Regions from separate parts of the Desulfovibrio aminophilus DSM 12254 genome, predicted to be linked through region 3. Evidence: predicted binding sites of a transcription regulator. Region 3 holds the regulator's gene; each other region holds the start of a gene.
The links. The regulator sigma-54, encoded in region 3, starts transcription at its own class of promoters, with help from an activator protein. The targets are predictions, from matches to a motif close to CTGGCACGGNNNNTGCTT.

Region 1 (5,648 bases), on a different contig from region 3:
CGTTGGGCCCCAGGGCCCCGGCGGCCAGGAAGTAGGAGGCGTTGCTCCAGTCGCCCTCCACGGCGTAGGAACGCGCGCGGTAGGTTCCCGGCCGAACCTGGAAGCGGATTTTCCCCGGTTCGGCCGAGACCGGCCGACCGTGGGCCGCCGGAATCCAGGCCCCGTTCGTCAGAAGCTCGATCTCCGCCGGAACCCCGAAGTCCTCCATGGCCTGGAGGGTCAGGGCAACATAAGGCCAGGACACGACCTTGCTCCCGATCACGCCCAGCAGGCAGGGAGCCTTGGCCAGGGGCGCGGCCAGGAGCAGGCCGGAAAGATACTGGCTGCTCTCCTCCAGGGAGATGGACAAAGCGCCGCCGGGCAGGCCGTCCGTGCCGAGCACCAGGGGCGGATAGCCCTCCTTCCGCTCGTAGCGCACACTCACGTTCTGACCGGCAAGGGCCCGGAAGACCTCGCCGATGGGCCGATCGTGCATGCGGCCCTCGCCATGCACGCGGAAGAAACCCTTGCCCGCGGCCAGGACTCCGGCGAGGAGGCGACAGGTGGTGCCGGACTCGCCCACGTTCATGTCCGCGGGGCTGTCGGCCGTGCCGCCCCGGGGGCCGTCGGGCAGGCCGCGCACGGCCAAGCCGCCGGCGCGTTCCTCGAAGGTCGCGCCGCAGGCCGCGAGACAGGCCCGGGTGCGGCGGATATCCTGACTGTCGAGCAGGCCGCTCACCAGGGATTCGCCCGGGGCCAGCGCCGCCGCGATGAGCGCTCGGTGGGACATGGACTTGGAGGCCGGAGCCTGGACGGTGACGTCGCGCATCTCCCCCCCTAGCCCATGGTTTCGAGATGGGGCCCGGCCGGATAGGAACCGAGAACCCGCAGGGTGTGACACTTGTCGCGCAGTTGGGCAAGCACGGAGTCGTACTCGGCCTTGGACAGGTCGCATTCCACGTCGGCGAAGAACACGTACTTCCAGCGTTCGCCCCGAAATGGCCGAGATTCCAGCTTGGTCAGGTTGATGCCGCGCACGGCCAGGGTGTTGAGCACCTCGGCCAGGGCCCCGGGACGGTCCGGGGTGGTGAACAGGATCGAGGTCTTGTCGCGGTTGCCGCCCTGGCTCGGGGCGCTGCCGATGACCAGGAAGCGCGTCCAGTTGTCGGGCAGGTCCTCGATGTGCTCGGCCAGGACGTTCAGTCCGTGCATGGCGGCCAGTTGGGCGCTGCCCACCACGGCCGCGCCGGAGTCGTCGCGGGCGGCCTGTTCGGCGGCGGCCGCCGTGCTGTTCTCGGGCACGAGGCGGGCCTTGGGCAGATGCTCGGTGAGCCAATGCATGCATTGCTCCAGGGCCTTGGGATGCGAGGAGACGCTGGTGACCTTGTCCAGGGAAACGGCCCGACTCATGAGGGAATGGCTGATGCGGCAATACAGCTCGGCCTGGATGTGGACCGGGTACTGCATGAAAAGGTCCACGTTCTGGCCCACGGTGCCTTGGAGCGAGTTCTCCAGGGGGATGACGCCCAACTCGGCCGCGCCCTCGCTCACGGCCCGGAAGATTTCCTCGAACGTGGTCTTGGGTGTGAGCTGGGCCGAATGTCCCAGGTATTCCTGGGCGGCCAGGTGCGAAAACGTGCCCTCGGGTCCGAGGAAGACCACCCGCTCGGGGCGTTGCAGGGTCCGCGAGGAGGAAAGAATTTCGCGATAGATGGCCCGCAGGTGCTTTTCGGGCAGCGGCCCGGGATTGTCGCGCACCAGACGGGTCAAGAGATCCTTCTCGCGGAAGGGCTTGAATATCTGCTCCTGGGCGTCGGACTTGACGCGGCCCACGGCCAAGCTGATGGCCGCCCGCTGGTTGAGCAGGTCCACTATCCGCCCGTCCAGGGCGTCGATGCGTTCGCGCAGGTCGGCCAGTCCGCCGGCGTTCTTGTCCGTGGCCTGGTCCATGTCAGCCTTCCTTGATGTCTTCGCGGATGCGCATGCCGAAATGCCGTCCCGCCTCGTCCGTGCGCACGAGCACCTCGTCGCCCTCGCGCAACGTGACCACGCTCACGGGCTCGCCGCCGGGCTTGGTCAAGCGGATGGTCTCGGCGTTCTGCAGAAAGACGTGCCCGGTCCGCTCCCCGGCCTTGGCCGTGATGAGCAGCATGGGCCGGACCTCGACCTTGAGGCGTCCCACGGTGGCGATGCTCGTCTCGCCCGAGGCGTCCACCACGAGCACGTCGCGCCCGGCGGCAAGCTCCTCCAGGTAGCAGGTCTTGTCCCCGGGCAGGGAGCAATAGGCATGCACGGCCCCGGCGTTGACCCGGAAGGGCCGGGCCGCCACGTAGGGGTTGGATTCGGTCTCGGCATGCACCAGGAAGGTGAAGGCGCTGGAGTCGCCCACCAGCATGCCCTGACCCCGCTTCAGCATGGAGATGGTGTCCACGCAGACCCGGTGGCCGAGCCCGGCGTGACGAATCTCCGTGACCACGGCCGGAACCAAGGGGATCGTGCCCTGGGACAGTTTGACCTCGCGCACGATGGCCTTCAGCTCCCTGGCCGCCTCGGGCAGGACCACGAGCACGTCCGCGCCGCGCTCCAGGATGCCGGCGGCCAGCCGCGCCCGGTCCAGGGACTCCACCTCCAGGGCCACGTCCGGAACCTGGGCCAGGATGTTCTCCACGGGGATGATCTCCCATCCCTTGGCCAGGGCCAACTGCTCTCCGGCCTTGAGGCGGCGCACGGCCTCCTCCTCGTCGGTCTTGGAGTCGAGCGCCAGGGAGGGCAGCTCCTCGGGCGTCAGCACCCGCACACGGCCCAGGGCGCGCACGTCCTCGACCTTGTCGGCGTCGGCGAGCACCGCGTCCACGCCGGACTCCAGGGCCAGGGTCAGCAGCGTCTTGTCGAACGGCAGGGCCTTGAAGACGATGGTTTTCATGCTACGCCTCGCCCGCGATGGCCAGGGCCTCGTCCACGGGCATGTTCTCGTGGACCACGCCGCGCAGCGCGCGGGTCAAGGCTCCCGGATCCTTGTGCTGGAAGACGTTGCGGCCCACCGAGAGTCCGGCGCCGCCCGCTGCCACGGAGTCGCGGACCATCTCGAGGAAAGAGCGGGTGCTGTCGAGCTTGGGACCGCCCGCGATGACCACCGGGATGCAGCAGGAGGCCACCACCCGGGAGAAGGTTTCGGGGTCGCCGGTGTAGGGCACCTTGACCACGTCCGCGCCCAGCTCCATGCCCACGCGGGCGCAGTGGGCCACCACCTCGGGGTCGAACTCGTCGGTGATCTTCGGTCCCCGGGCGTAGACCATGGCCAGCAGGGGAATGCCCCACTCGTTGGCCCGGGAGGCGATCATGCCCAGGTCGTGGAGCATGGTCGGCTCGGTCTCGTCACCCAGGTTCACGTGCACGGACACGCCGTCCGCGCCCAGGCGGATTGCGTCCTCCACGCTGGCGCAGAGGGCCTTGGCGTTGGGGAAAGGCGAAAGCGTGGTGCTGGCGGAGATGTGCACGATGAGGCCGATATCGCGGCCGCGGTTGCGGTGGCCGCAACGGACCAGGCCTTTGTGCATGAGCACGGCGTTGGCCCCGCCGTCGGCCACGGCCGAGACGGCCGAGCGCATGTCCACCAGGCCCTTGATGGGGCCCACGGTGACGCCGTGATCCATGGGCACCACGATGGTCCGTTGGGTCTCACGGTCGAAAATGCGTTCCAATCGGATGGATTTGCCCAGATGCATACCCCTGTCCCTCCTGTTTCTCGCCCCTTTCGGGAGCGGGAGCCCCGGCGGCCGAACAAAAAAGGGCCGCCGGCTTGCGCCCGCGGCCCTGTCTGAAGAGGCTTGGTTGTCTGTAGAAAACCCTTGTCTACAGTGCACCTCTCCCGTGACCGCAAGCGCGGGTGCGCCAATAATACCAATAGGTAAAAAAGCTGTTGGCTTGCGGCTTGGAGAAGTTCATACGCAATGGGCTATCCCAGCTTCGGGCGGGGTGTCAACACTTTTCTCAAAATCCATCGAAAAAATATTGTATTCGTACTTTTTTGCCTTTTATCGACCTCCATCGCCTCATAACAGAAATTGTTTCATTATTTTTTTACATTTTTAGCATTTATTTAATATAAAGCCTAACACGATTGTTATTATTTTTACATTTTTGAATGCTCCAGGCGGGTGTTTATAAGTTTAGATCAATTAATTCAAACAAATACAGCATTGGCCCGGCGATTGCTTTCCCCCAGCCCAACCATCCCGCACCTTTCAAGGAGGAAACGTATGTCGTTCATCAAGTCGTCCACCGGATCATGCCTGAGAGGGGCCCTCGGGGGGGCGGCCCTCTTCGGTCTCGCCCTGGCTCCCGCCCTGGCCCTGGCCCAGGACCAGCCCGCCGAGGCCGCCTCGGCAGCTGAAGCCGCCGTGGAGTATCTCACGCAGACCAACGCCAACATCATGTGGACCCTGATCGCCGCGATCCTGGTCATGTTCATGCAGGCGGGCTTCGCCATGGTCGAGGTCGGTCTGACCCGAGCCAAGAACGCCGGCAACATTCTCATGAAGAACATGTTCGACTTCGCCGCCGGTTCCGTGACCTTCTACATCATCGGATTCGGGCTGATGATGGGCGCGGATCACGCCGGGCTCTTCGGCCTCTCCAACTTCAACCTCTCCGAATGGACCCCGGCCACTCCCGAAGGGCTCTGGGGTTTCACCTTCTGGTTTTTCCAGTGCGTCTTCGCGGCCACGGCGACGACCATCGTGTCCGGGGCCATCGCCGAACGCACCAAGTTCATCTCCTACCTCATTCTGTCCGTGGTCATCACCGGCCTGATCTACCCCATCTCCGGCCACTGGATCTGGGGCGGCGGCTGGCTCTCCAAGCTCGACGCGCCCGTGATCGACTTCGCCGGCTCCACCGTTGTCCACTCCGTGGGCGGCTGGGTCGCCCTGGCCGGAGCCCTGCTCATGGGCCCGCGCATCGGCAAGTACACACCGGACGGCAAGTCCCGCGCCATTCCCGGCCACAACATGGCCCTGGTGGCCCTGGGCGTGTTCATCCTCTGGTTCGGCTGGTTCGGCTTCAACCCGGGCAGCACCGTGGCCGCCCAGGCCAACATCGCCCTCATCGCCGTGACCACCAACCTGGCCGCCTGCACCGGCGCTCTCGGCGCCATGCTCACCGCCTGGGTGCGCTACGGCAAGCCGGACGTGTCCATGAGCTTCAACGGCGCACTGGCCGGGCTGGTGGCCATCACCGCCGGCTGCGCCAACGTGAGCCCGGACGGGGCCATGATCATCGGCCTCATCGCGGGCGTGGTGGTGGTCCTCTCCGTGGACTTCATCGACAAGGTGCTCAAGATCGACGACCCGGTGGGCGCCATCTCCGTACACGGCGTCTGCGGCGCGCTCGGCACGCTCTGCGTGGGCCTGTTCGCCAGTCCGGACTACGGCGGGATCGCGGGACTGTTCTACGGCGGCGGCCTGACCCAGTTCGTGAGCCAGGCCCTCGGCGTGGGCAGCGTGTTCGCCTGGGCCTTCGGCTCCGGCTTGGTGGTCTTCACCATCCTCAAGCTGACGGTCGGCATCCGCGTGCCCGCCGAGGAGGAGATCAAGGGCCTGGACATCACCGAACACGGCCAGGAAGCTTACAGCGGCTTCCAGATCTTCACCACCGAGTAGCCGGAAGCC
Region 2 (5,648 bases), on a different contig from region 3:
GGCGCGGCCAGGGAGATGCGGGCGATGTCCGAGTCGCTGTTCAGGATCAGGGACTTGCCCGCCACGAGCTGAACGGCCTGGGGGGCCTCGGTGGCCAGGATGCGGAATCCCGGCCCGGCATGGGCGGCCTGGGTCCAGCACAGGGCCAGAACCAGGGCTGCGGTGAAAAAGGATCGACGCGCGTTCATGGCCGTTCCTCCGCGCTAGAAGCGCACCCGGTCGCGAGTTCCGCCGCGGATCACTTCGACCTCCACGGCGGGGCGCGGTGCGGCCTGGGCGGCGGCCTTGGGCCGAACCTGGACGGGACGCAGGGAGGCCAGGGTGGCGGCCGTATCCGCACCGTTGGTCAGCACGGTTTCCTGGTCGGCTTCGTTCCTCAGGGCGAAGTTGAGCGTGCCCTGTGTGGCGGCCAGGGCCAGCTTTTCGCTCTCCTCGGGAGTCAGGTCCAGGGTGTAGACGTCCACGGAGGACGGCTTTTCACCGTCGCCGGAAGGCTCCAGCTCCGTGCCCGTGGCCAGGACCGGAACCTTCTCCAGCACGAGCTTGGTCACTTTCTCCTCCCGCTCGCCGACAGGCAGGGTCACGAGCACGTCCACCAGATTGCCGGGGCGGATGAACCCGGCCAGTCCCATGACCTTGTTGCCCTTCACGGCCATGGCCCTGCGGCCCGGGCCGAGCATGGCGCTGATGCCGCCCACCTTCACGTCCTCGGGAGCCAGACGCGGAGCGGTCACGGCCTCTCCCTTGCCCACGGACTGCGCCAACACGCGGCCCACCAGAGACTCCTGCGCACGGAAGGACTGGGACGGTTCGCTGCCCTCGACGAAGGGAGCCAGCCGAAGCATGCCGGGCTCGATCCGGGCGCCCTTCGGCATGTCGGTGGCGGCGACAACAACCTGCACGGTCCGCACCGTGACCTGGGCCACGGGCGCGGCCGGAGCGCGGGCGGAGAGCCACCGGAAGACAAGCAGACCGGCGGTCAGGGCCAGGACAAGGGCCAGGACCATCTGCAGCAGGGAGCGGACGGTTCTGCTCACGACAACCTCCTAGAGGCCGAGGGTTCCGCGTTCCCAGGCCGTGTAGACCAGAGTGAACACGGTGCCGGCGGCGATGGCCAGCCCGTAGCACAAGCGCGGCAGAGGCCTGCCGACGGGCGCGGGAACCGGCGCATATTCCAGCTTGCGGGTGGCCAGCAGGACCAGGAAGGCGTCGCGGATGTTGCGCAGGACGCGGGGCAGCAGCCCCAAGCGCAGGAGCATGAACAGGGCGTAGAGCCCTCCCGCCAGGCAAGTGAAAAGAAAGGCGCTGAAGACATCGGCCGCGCCGAGCCACGCGCCCACGGCGGCCATGAGCTTCACGTCGCCCCCGCCCATGAGGCGCAGGAGGAACGGCACGAGCATCACGGCCAAGCCCAGGGCCAGGCCGGCGGCGCTGAAGGCCAAGCCGTCCAGGCCCCGGGCCAGCCCGTGATAGGCCAGGCCGGCGAACATCGCGGGAAGCGTGAGCAGATTCGGAATCTTCTGGTCCCAGAGGTCCGTGACCACGGCCACGGACAGCATGACGCAGACGATTGCGCCGATGAGCAGATCCATGTCTCTCCCCTCCTGATCCGCTATGCCCGACGGCCGGTTCCCCCGTTTTCCCCCCGGGGGGCGCGGGGCCCGCGGTCCTTTCAGGAAAAGTTCCGCGAGCCCCGCCCATCCGTCGTTTCCCGCGCCGGGCGCGGGGTCTGGTCGTGCGGGATCAGCTGCCGGTGCTGGTGGTGGGCATCTTTCCGGCGATGGTGTCGAAGGTGCCGCTGACCTTGGTGCCCAGGGTGGTCACCGCGGTGATGATCACGGCCGCGATGAGGGCGGCGATGAGGCCGTATTCCAGAGCGGTCACGCCTTCCTCGTCCTTGAACAGCTGCATCAGTCTGGTCATCATGATCGTTCTCCCCTTCTTGGTGGTTTCCGATTCCGACCCGCGCCGCCGGGATGGAGGCGCGGCCGATGTCCCATATGAGCAATGGCCGTGCCAGGACGTGTCTCGCTAGCACAGGCGAGATATTTTATTCTTTTAAATCATTGTGATGAAGAAATGAGACAGCCGCCACGGGCCTCGCGAAGTAAGCCCTGGCGAAGAGGAGGAATCTACGATTCGTGGATCACACGGTTTTCATGCGAAGCGTGAATGATAGAATAACACACTGAATAAACCTATCTTTTCGCCAGTCCACTATTCATGGATCACTGAACCCGCAGGCAGGCTATCGGGTCCAGGCCGTGCTTCTGGAGTTTGTTCCACAGGTTCTTGGCCGTGATTCCCAGCAGCCGGGCGGCCTCGGTCTGGACGCCCCCGGCGCGGCGCAAGGCTTGCACGATGAGGCCCTTTTCATACTCGTTCACAGCGCGCTTGAGCGGCAGGCCGATTTCGGGTGGGACGATTTCGGGAATCGGCTCGGCCCGCCGCTGCAGCGCCAGCGACAAATCCGCCGCCGTGATCCGGCCGGAAGCCGCGAAGATGGCCGTGCGCTCCAACGTATTGGCCAGTTGGCGGACGTTGCCCGGCCAGTCCTGGGCCTGGAGGAGCCGCAGGGCGTCGGGAGCCAGGGACAGCGGCTCCCCCCCCAGTCGGCGGCCGATCCGGTCGAGGAAGAAATCGGCCAGCAAGGCCAGATCCTCCTTGCGTTCACGCAGGGGCGGCAGATGGATGGCGGCCACGTTCAACCGATAGTAGAGGTCCGCCCGGAACTCCTTGGCCTCCACGCGGTCCCGCAGATCCTGGTTGGTGGCCGCGATGATCCGCACGTCGAAGGTCACGGGCCGCGAGCCGCCCACGCGCTCCACCTGCTTCTGTTCCACGGCGCGCAGGAGCTTGGGTTGAAGGTGCAGGGGCATGTCCCCGATCTCGTCCAGGAGGATGCTGCCGCCCTGGGCCATTTCGAAGCGGCCGCGCCGGGCGGCGGTGGCCCCGGTGAAGGCCCCCTTCTCGTGGCCGAAGAGTTCGCTCTCCAGAAGGTTTTCCGGGATGGCCGCGCAGTTCAGCTTGACGAAGGGACCGGCCGCCCTGGGGCTCAGGGCGTGGATGGTGTCGGCGACGAGTTCCTTGCCCGTACCGGACTCGCCGGTGATGAGCACGTCGGCATCCAGACCGGCCACCCGCTGGAGCATGTCCTTGACCCGCGACATGGCTTGGCCCTGGCCGATGATCCGTGACAGGGGCCCCTCGCGCTCCAAGGTCGTACGCAAGGCCTGGACCTGGCCCTGGAGGCGGCGTTTCTCCAAAGCCCGGCGGATGACCACCTCCATCTCGGCCAGGCTGAACGGCTTGGTGAAGTAGTCGTAGGCCCCGCGCTTGAGGGCCTCCACGGCGGAATCCCTGCTGGAAAAGGCGGTCATGACCACGATGTCGGCCAGGGGCGCGGCCCGCTTGAGGTGCGGAAGAGCCTCGATGCCGGACATGCCGGGAAGCATGACGTCCTGGAGCACGAGGTCGAAATCCCCAGCCTCGGCGAGACGGATGCCCTCCTCGGCAGAACCCGCGACATCCACCTCGAATTCCTTGTCCCGCAAGGCCTCCACGAGCATCCCCCGGAAGGCCGCGTCGTCGTCCACCACCAGAATCCTGGCCGTCATGGCTTCCCCCTGGGCGGCATCGGCCACCCCTCATGACCCTAGCCTCTCCCGGTCTGGAAATCCACAAAAAATAGATCGCCACATCACACACAGGGCTGCAATCCGCAGTGCAAGGAAATTTGCATAGAAAAAATTATTTTATACTTCAATATGATAAGTAAAAAAATACACCGCCAGCGAAATTCTCATGCCCCTTGGTACGGGGGTTGCTTTTGAGAGACTATGGAACGGAACCGAAACGGATCAAGCGAGGATGCCATGCGCAAGCGACATGCACGAGGGCGCGGACAGCGGGGGATGGCGGCGGTGGAGTTCGCGCTCATCCTGCCCGTGCTGGCCGCCCTGTTTTTCCTGATCCTGGAGGGCGCCAACGCGATCCGCACCTATTCCATCATCTCCGAAGCCAGCCGCGAGGCCGCCCGGCTGGTGCTCCGCGAAGGCAGCACGACCAACGTGGAATTCCTGGTGCAGTCCCTGACCGCCGCGCAACTCCCGGCCGCCAACCTGAACACCAACGTGACCGTCAACAGCGAGCAGAAGACCGTCACCGTCGAGGTCGATTATGACTACCAAAGCATGCTCGGTTCCCAGTCCATGGTCGAAACCTTCAACAGCGGCCAACCCTATGTCCTGCTTGCCCGCACGACCATGCCGCTGCCGTAGGCGCCAGCGCGGCGCGGTCCATGTCCTCGTGGCCGTGCTCATTCCCATTCTGTTGGGCGCGGCCGGGCTGGCTCTGGACCTGGGCAACCTCTATCTGGCCCAGACCAGGCTCCAGGCCGCCGTGGACGCCGGGGCCCTGGCCGGAGCCCTGCAACTGCCCTACGACCCGGACCTGACCAAGGACATCGCCAAGCCCGCGGCCATCGACATGGTTCACACCAACTACGCCGAGGCCCAGATCCAGAACGTGGCCGCCGGTTCCGAGGTCCGCAGCCTCTGCGTCACGGCCACGGCCCAGGTGAACACGCTCTTGCTGGGCGTGCTGGGAGTGAATTCCGGCAGCGTGGCGGCCCAGGCCTGCGCCGGATTCAACAATCTGGAAGTGGCCCTGGTCATCGACAACACGGGCAGCATGAAGGGCACACCCATCAGCCGCGTGCGCGAGGCCGGCGCCGACCTGGTGGACCTGATCATCCCCGACGGCGCGGCCCCGAACACCCGCGTCGGCCTGGTGCCATTCCGGGGCAAGGTCAAAGTTCTGGACGCCGAGGGCTATCCCTCGGGCTGTCTGAACGCCGACGGTTCGCTCAACGTGGGCATCCACCCCGACTTCATGCCCCTCTACTACGCCCTGCCGTATTACACCCGGAGCCAGATCAACCTGGACACCTGCACCAGCATTCCTCCGGTGCACTCGCTGACCACGGACAAGGACGAGATCATCGCGGCCATCACCCAGATGGACGCCCTGGGCGCGGGCTCGGGCACGGTCATCTCCGAAGGCATCAGGTGGGGCCGCGAGGTTCTCACGCCCGAGGCTCCCTACACGCAGGGCAGCGCCGACGATAAGATCCGCAAGATCATGATCGTGCTCACCGATGGCGACACCGAGGACGGCACCTGCGGCGGCAGCTACGCCATGTCTTACACGCCCAACAACTACTGGACCAACGCCTACTACGGCATGAAGGTCACCAACTGCCACTGCGAGAACGGCGGCGGCCTGAACCAGGCCATGCTCGCCGAAGCCCAAAAGGCCAAGGATGCGGGCATCGAAATCTTCTCCATCCGCTTCGGCGTCTCGGACACCACGGACATCCAGCTCATGAAGCAGATCGCCTCCAGCAAGCCCGGCACCACCGACCACTACTTCGACGCGCCCTCGGCCGAGGACATCCCCGAGGTCTTCAAGCTCATCGGCAAGCAGCTCGGCTGGCGGCTGCTGAACTAGGAGGCGGTCATGCGACGCAGGCGTTCCAGCTTTTCCCGCGGCGTGGCCGCCGTGGAGATGGCCCTCATCCTCCCGGCCTTGCTGCTCATGGTCTTCGGCCTGCTGGAGAGCGGCAACCTCTTCCTCTCCTGGCTCAC
Region 3 (5,648 bases):
GATGGGTCAGACCGAAATGCGTGACAAGCGCCAGGGCGGCTGTGGTCGAGGCGGCAAGATGCGGGGGAATGTATGTTCCGGCCGGAATGGCGTCGAGCCAGAAAAGTTCATAGAAGACGGCAACGGCCAGGGAGGTGCTCCAGTCACCTCCAAAGAGGCTCCAGAGAAAACCGATGGCCAGGGGGCGTTCAACGAGCCCCAGGTTCAAGCTGGAGCGACAGAGCCCGAGGAGGACAAAAAAAAACCGACCGCGCTGAACCAGGCGAGGCTGCCGAGAGTGAAGTCCATCATTTGAACCTCGCTTGCACGGGGTCGTTGGGAACGCAGCGGAAGTCCAGGCTTACCCCATGTTGGGAAAAAAAGCGCAAGCAGGACTCGTCGTCGGTGGAGAGGGCCACGCTGGGCGATATTTGGCGCCGACCCGGCTTGTAGTGGATGTTGCCGACATTGAGGCTCTCGAACTGGAATCCGCGCTCGAAGGCCCGACGGGCGTCGGCGCAGGATGAGAAGAGCACCAGCGCGGCGAGGGGGTGGCCGGACATGGCCTGGACCAGAGCCAACTGGGTGCGTTCCACATGCACAAAAAGGCTGGTGGTGTTTTGGGGGATGGCCAGGGACATGATTTCCTGCTGGATGCTGTCGCCGGCCACTTCGTCATTGGCCACGATGATCGTGGAGGCTCCGGTATAAGGGAGCCACGCTTCAATGACCTGGCCGTGAATCAGCCGGTTGTCGATGCGCACCCAGAGGGATTCCAAGGACATGTCTAGCCTTCCGCGCGGTTGCGGCGCAGGATCTCCCCGGCCACGACGATGCCCTGCTGCCCGGCCTTCTTTGCCTGCGCCGAGAGTTCCGCCAGGGGTTGGTTCCGGCTTTGGAGCACCTTGAGGAGCATGGGCAGGTTCACGCCGGTGATGACTTCCAGTGCCGCCGACTTGCACAGGGACAGAGACAGGGTGGTGGGCGTACCGCCGAAGAGATCGGTCATGACCAACACGCCGGCGCCTTGATCCGTGGCCGACACGGCGGCTTTGATGCCCTCCACCAGTTCTTCCATGCCCGCCGAGGCGGCCATGCTCACGGCTCGGCACCCTTCCTGGGGGCCGAGGACCAGAGAGGCCGCCTCCAACAGGGTCTCACCGAAGTTGCCGTGGGTGACCAGCACCACTCCGATGTGCTTTTCCTCAATCCGCTCGTTGTTGGCCATGTCGCTCAACCCAGTTCAAGGTGTCGATGTTCCAGGGTCACGGCGTATCCGGTGCGCCGAAGTGCTTCGCAGACCAGTTCGGCTACCGCCACAGAGCGATGGCGGCCGCCGGTGCAGCCCAGGGCAAGGGTCACGCGATAGCGTCCCTCGGCCAGGTACAAGGGCAGGAGATAGGAGAGAAAGTCCAAGAACTTACTCCGGAACGTCGCCCCAGGGTCATTGGCCAGAACGTAGTCCGCGATGATTGTGTCCTTGCCGGACAGGGGCCGGAGGTTCTCGTCGAAATAGGGGTTGGGCAAAAAACGCAGATCGAAAAGCAGATCCGATTCGATGGGGACGCCGTACTTGAAGCCGAAGGAGATGATGTGGACCCGCAGCACACCCACTTCCTGCTCCAGCGAGGTCCACTTCTCCTGCAGGGTCCGGCGAAGGTCGTGAATGGAATAATTGGTGGTGTCGATCACCAGGTCGGCCCGCTTGCGCAGAGGGTCCAGGAGCACCTTCTCAGTCTCCAAGGCCTGCTCCAGGCCGAGGCTCCGGCTTTCCAGGGGATGCGGTCGGCGGGTGGTGGCGTAGCGTCGCACCAGTTCGGACAGCCTGGCCTCCAGAAAGACGATGTGCGTCCGGACGCCCTGTTTCTTCAATTCTCCGAAAGCCTTGCGCCACTCCTCGGGAAAGTCCATCTGGCGCAGATCCAGTCCCAGCACCAGACCCCGGTGCTTGCTGTCCTGCTCACGGAAGAGACTCACCAGCTTGGGCGTCAGGCTTGCGGGCAGGCCGTCGACGACGAAGAAGCCCAGATCCTCGAAGACCTTGAGGGCCGTGCTCTTGCCCGAGCCCGAGAGACCCGAGACCACGATGACCGAGAAGCTTCGGGTATCCCCCACCAGCGCCTCACCTGTCGTTCAGCAGGTCCCAGAGGGCCTGGCTGTTCGGAGCGGAGATGAAGCTCCGCCGGAAGGAGTCGTCCTTGAGCAGTCGAGAAATGTGGGCCAGGATGCGCAGATGCAGACCGGCCACCTGCTCGGGCGCCAGCACGAGAAAGAAGATGTGGCAGGGCTTGAAGTCCAGGGAATCGAATTCGACGCCCTGGATGCTCCGCCCCGCCACAACCACGATCTGGGTCAGCCCCGGCAGCTTGCCGTGAGGGATGGCGATGCCGTCCCCGATGCCGGTGGTGCCGAGGCTTTCGCGTTCAAGCAGGACGGCCACGGCCTCGTCCGGATCGACCGGCGGGGTCAGGGCGGCCAGAGACGCCGTCAACTCCGCCAGAACATCGGCCTTGGCCGTGGCCTTGAGGTCCGAGAGGACCAAGTCCCGCGACAGGTATTCCGAAAGCCGCATTTCAGATTCCAGGGTCGATGAGCCCGAAGTCGCCGTTCTTGCGCCGGTAGATGACGTTCAGGCCATCAGTCTCAGAGTTGCGGAAGACCAGGAAGTCGTAACTCCTGGACTCCAGTTGCATGGCGGCCTCGTCCACGCTCATGGGCTTGGGCTCGTACTTGTCCATCTCGGCGATGGACGGGGTGCGCTTCCCCGATTCCTCGATGAAGGTCAGCACGCCCATGCTCACTGCCCGTTCGCGGCCCGCGCGGCGGCGGTCCTTCTGCTTCTCGCGCATCCGGCGCAATTGGGCTTCGAGCTTGTCCAAGACCATGTCGATGGTCGAGTACATGTCCTCGGACTCTTCGTAGGCAGAAAGATGCAGATTGTCGGCCAGGAAGACCACGTCGGCCTTGTGGCGGAACTTCTCCACGGAGAGGTTGACCTGCAGTTCGGGATCCTCGGCGTCGGAAATGAACTTGGAGAGCTTCTCGAAACGCGACTCGGCGTATTCCTTGAGATGCTCGGACGGGTCGAAATTCTTGAAGTTGAAGGAGATGTTCATATGTATCCTCCTGTTCGAGTAAGGAGTGTACGGGCCAAGGGTCAGAGAATGTCCTTGCGCTTGGACGAAGAGGCGATGTTCATGGCCGAACGGTACTTGGCCACCGTGCGGCGGGCGATGTCCACCTTGAGGTGATCCTTGAGGATTTCCCCGATGCGCTCGTCGGACAGGGGGTGCTTGGGATCCTCCTCGCCGATGAGCTTTTTGATCAGGGCCTTGACGCTCTCGGAACCGACCTGGGTGCCGTCCTCCAGGTCCAGGGCGCTGTTGAAGAAGAACTTCAGCTCGAACACGCCGTGCGGCGTGGCCACGTACTTGCTCGTGGTGATGCGGCTGACCGTGGACTCGTGCATGCCGATGTCCTCGGCCACTTCCTTGAGTATGAGCGGCTTGAGCTTGGTCACGCCGTACTCGAAGAACTCGCGCTGGAAGCGCACGATGCTCTCCACGACCTTGTAGAGGGTGCGCTGACGCTGGTAGAGGCTCTTCATGAGCCAGGCCGCCGAGCGCATCTTCTCCTGGACGTAGTCCTTTTCCTTGCCCGCGGTCTGGGACAGGGAGTCGGCGAAAAAGGTGTTCAACTGAAGGCGCGGCAGTCCATCCTCGTTGAGTACGATGATGAAATCGTCGCCGTACTTGTAGACGAAGACGTCCGGGGAGACGTAGTGCGGCTCGGTGCTGGAGAAGTTGGCCCCGGGCATGGGATCAAGCTTCTGGATGATTTCCAGGTAGTGCTTGAGCTCCTCCATGTCGATCTTGAACTTGCGGGCCAGTGGCTTGTAGCGCTTCTTTTCGAGGTCTTCCAGGTGCTCGTCCACCAGTGAGAGCAGGATGGGGTCGGTCTCGCCCAGGATCTCGAGCTGCACGAGCAGGCATTCGCGAGGAGTGCGCGCGGCCACGCCCACCGGGTCCAGGCGCTGGATGCGGTGGATGACGGCCTCGATCTCCTCGTCCGCGGCGTCGGGCACCATGGCCCGAATGTCGTCCATGTCGGCATGCAGATAGCCGCCGGAATCCAGGTTGCCGATGACCGCCTCGCCGATGTCCAGTTCCCGCGGGGTGAAGTGCGACAGGCGCATCTGCCAACTCAGGTGGCCGTCCAGAGAAGGCTTGCTGGCCAAGCGGGCCTCGAAGGAGACGCCCTCCTCCGGTATCTCGGTTTCGCGAACCTGGGCCTGCTTGGAGATGCTGGAAAATTCGCCCAGGTAGTTCTCCCAGTCCGTGCTGCGGATCATCTCCTCGCTGCGTTCCGGGGAAGTCATTTCAGGCGTGGCCGTGGTCTGGTCCACCTCCACGGGCATTTCTTCCATGGGCAGGTCCGAACGTTCGGTCTCGGCTTCCTCCAAAAAAGGATTCTCCAGAAGCTCCTGCTGAACCGTTTCCACCAGCTCCAGGCGCGAGAGCTGCAACAGCTTGATGGCCTGCTGCAACTGGGGGGTCATGACCAGCTGCTGCGAGAGCTTGAGTTGTTGTCTCAGTTCAAGTCCCATGACGCCCGAAACATCCTTTATGGGCCGTTTGGGCGGCCCGATTCAGCTTATTTTTTCACGTTACGGCTTCATTGTGCCACAGTCACCCGGACGGCGCAACCAAGGATCTCGCGGAACTCCCCGTCCGTATTGGTTTTTCGATGAAGACCGCCGACATGAAAAAAGTGTACCAAGTCTGGCGAGGCATGTAAATCGGGCCGGCACGGCGGGCAAACGGAAAAGGCTGGGCGGTCAGAGGCTGAAATCTTCGCCCAGGTAAAGCTGGCGGGCCTTGCTGTCGCGCACGATCTCTTCCGGGGTGCCCTCGAGAATGATCGTGCCTTCGTAGACCAGATAGGCGCGATCGCAGATATTCAGGGTTTCGCGCACATTGTGGTCCGAGATGAGGATGCCCATGCCCATCTTCTTGAGCATGGAGATGATCTCCTGGATGTCGATGACCGCTATTGGGTCGATGCCCGCGAAGGGTTCATCCAGGAGGATGAACTTTGGGTCCAGAATGAGCGCCCTGGCGATTTCCAGCCGCCGTCGTTCGCCGCCGGAAAGGTACATGGCGGGCTGGTCCGCCAGTCGCTTGATGCCGAATTGGTCCATGAGTTCGTCGGCGCGCTTGCGTTGCCGCTCCGGCGAGAGAGCGGACTGCTCCAGGATGATCTGGAGGTTCTGGCGCACGGTGAGCTTGCGGAAGATGGAGCTTTCCTGAGGCAGGTAGGACATGCCGAGACGGGCCCGTTCGTGCAGTGGTCGGTCGGTGATGGGCTGGTCTTCCAGGAGCACTTCCCCGCCGTTGGGCCGGACGATGCCCACGAGCATATAGAAGGTGGTCGTCTTGCCCGCGCCGTTGGGGCCGAGCAGACCGACCACCTCGCGGGGAGAGAGATTCAGGTGGATGTCGTGGACCACCTCGCGGTTGCCGTACCGCTTCTTTAGGTTCGTGGCGATGAGACCGGCCATCAGGGTTTCTTCGCCCCCTCGGGCACACGGAAGATGGCTTCCACCCGTTTGTTCTGTCCGCCGAGCACCTCGCTGCGGTTGTCCTTGACGTAGAACTTGATGACTTCCC

Region 1: H587_RS0103685 (ammonium transporter) is a predicted target of sigma-54. The motif match lies at 4,179-4,196, and genes of this name have one in related genera.
Region 2: H587_RS0108160 (TadE/TadG family type IV pilus assembly protein) is a predicted target of sigma-54. The motif match lies at 3,812-3,829, and genes of this name have one in related genera.

The regions. Positions count from the first base shown of each region.
Region 1 covers NZ_AUMA01000007.1:25,157-30,804, reverse strand. The annotation lists gene aroA (3-phosphoshikimate 1-carboxyvinyltransferase) at 1-808, opposite strand, end outside; gene pheA (prephenate dehydratase) at 817-1,929, opposite strand; gene H587_RS0103695 (3-dehydroquinate synthase II family protein) at 1,931-2,902, opposite strand; gene H587_RS0103690 (2-amino-3,7-dideoxy-D-threo-hept-6-ulosonate synthase) at 2,904-3,704, opposite strand; gene H587_RS0103685 (ammonium transporter) at 4,239-5,639, shown strand.
Region 2 covers NZ_AUMA01000010.1:74,747-80,394, forward strand. The annotation lists gene H587_RS0108135 (type II and III secretion system protein family protein) at 1-188, opposite strand, end outside; gene cpaB (Flp pilus assembly protein CpaB) at 204-1,037, opposite strand; gene H587_RS0108145 (A24 family peptidase) at 1,047-1,592, opposite strand; gene H587_RS0108150 (Flp family type IVb pilin) at 1,744-1,923, opposite strand; gene H587_RS0108155 (sigma-54-dependent transcriptional regulator) at 2,229-3,617, opposite strand; gene H587_RS0108160 (TadE/TadG family type IV pilus assembly protein) at 3,876-4,280, shown strand; gene H587_RS0108165 (vWA domain-containing protein) at 4,243-5,511, shown strand; gene H587_RS0108170 (TadE/TadG family type IV pilus assembly protein) at 5,521-5,648, shown strand, end outside.
Region 3 covers NZ_AUMA01000006.1:297,999-303,646, forward strand. The annotation lists gene H587_RS0103440 (PTS sugar transporter subunit IIC) at 1-262, opposite strand, end outside; gene H587_RS0103445 (PTS sugar transporter subunit IIB) at 288-764, opposite strand; gene H587_RS0103450 (PTS sugar transporter subunit IIA) at 767-1,207, opposite strand; gene rapZ (RNase adapter RapZ) at 1,213-2,094, opposite strand; gene H587_RS0103460 (PTS sugar transporter subunit IIA) at 2,102-2,551, opposite strand; gene hpf (ribosome hibernation-promoting factor, HPF/YfiA family) at 2,553-3,095, opposite strand; gene rpoN (RNA polymerase factor sigma-54) at 3,137-4,585, opposite strand; gene lptB (LPS export ABC transporter ATP-binding protein) at 4,817-5,539, opposite strand; gene H587_RS19490 (LptA/OstA family protein) at 5,539-5,648, opposite strand, start outside.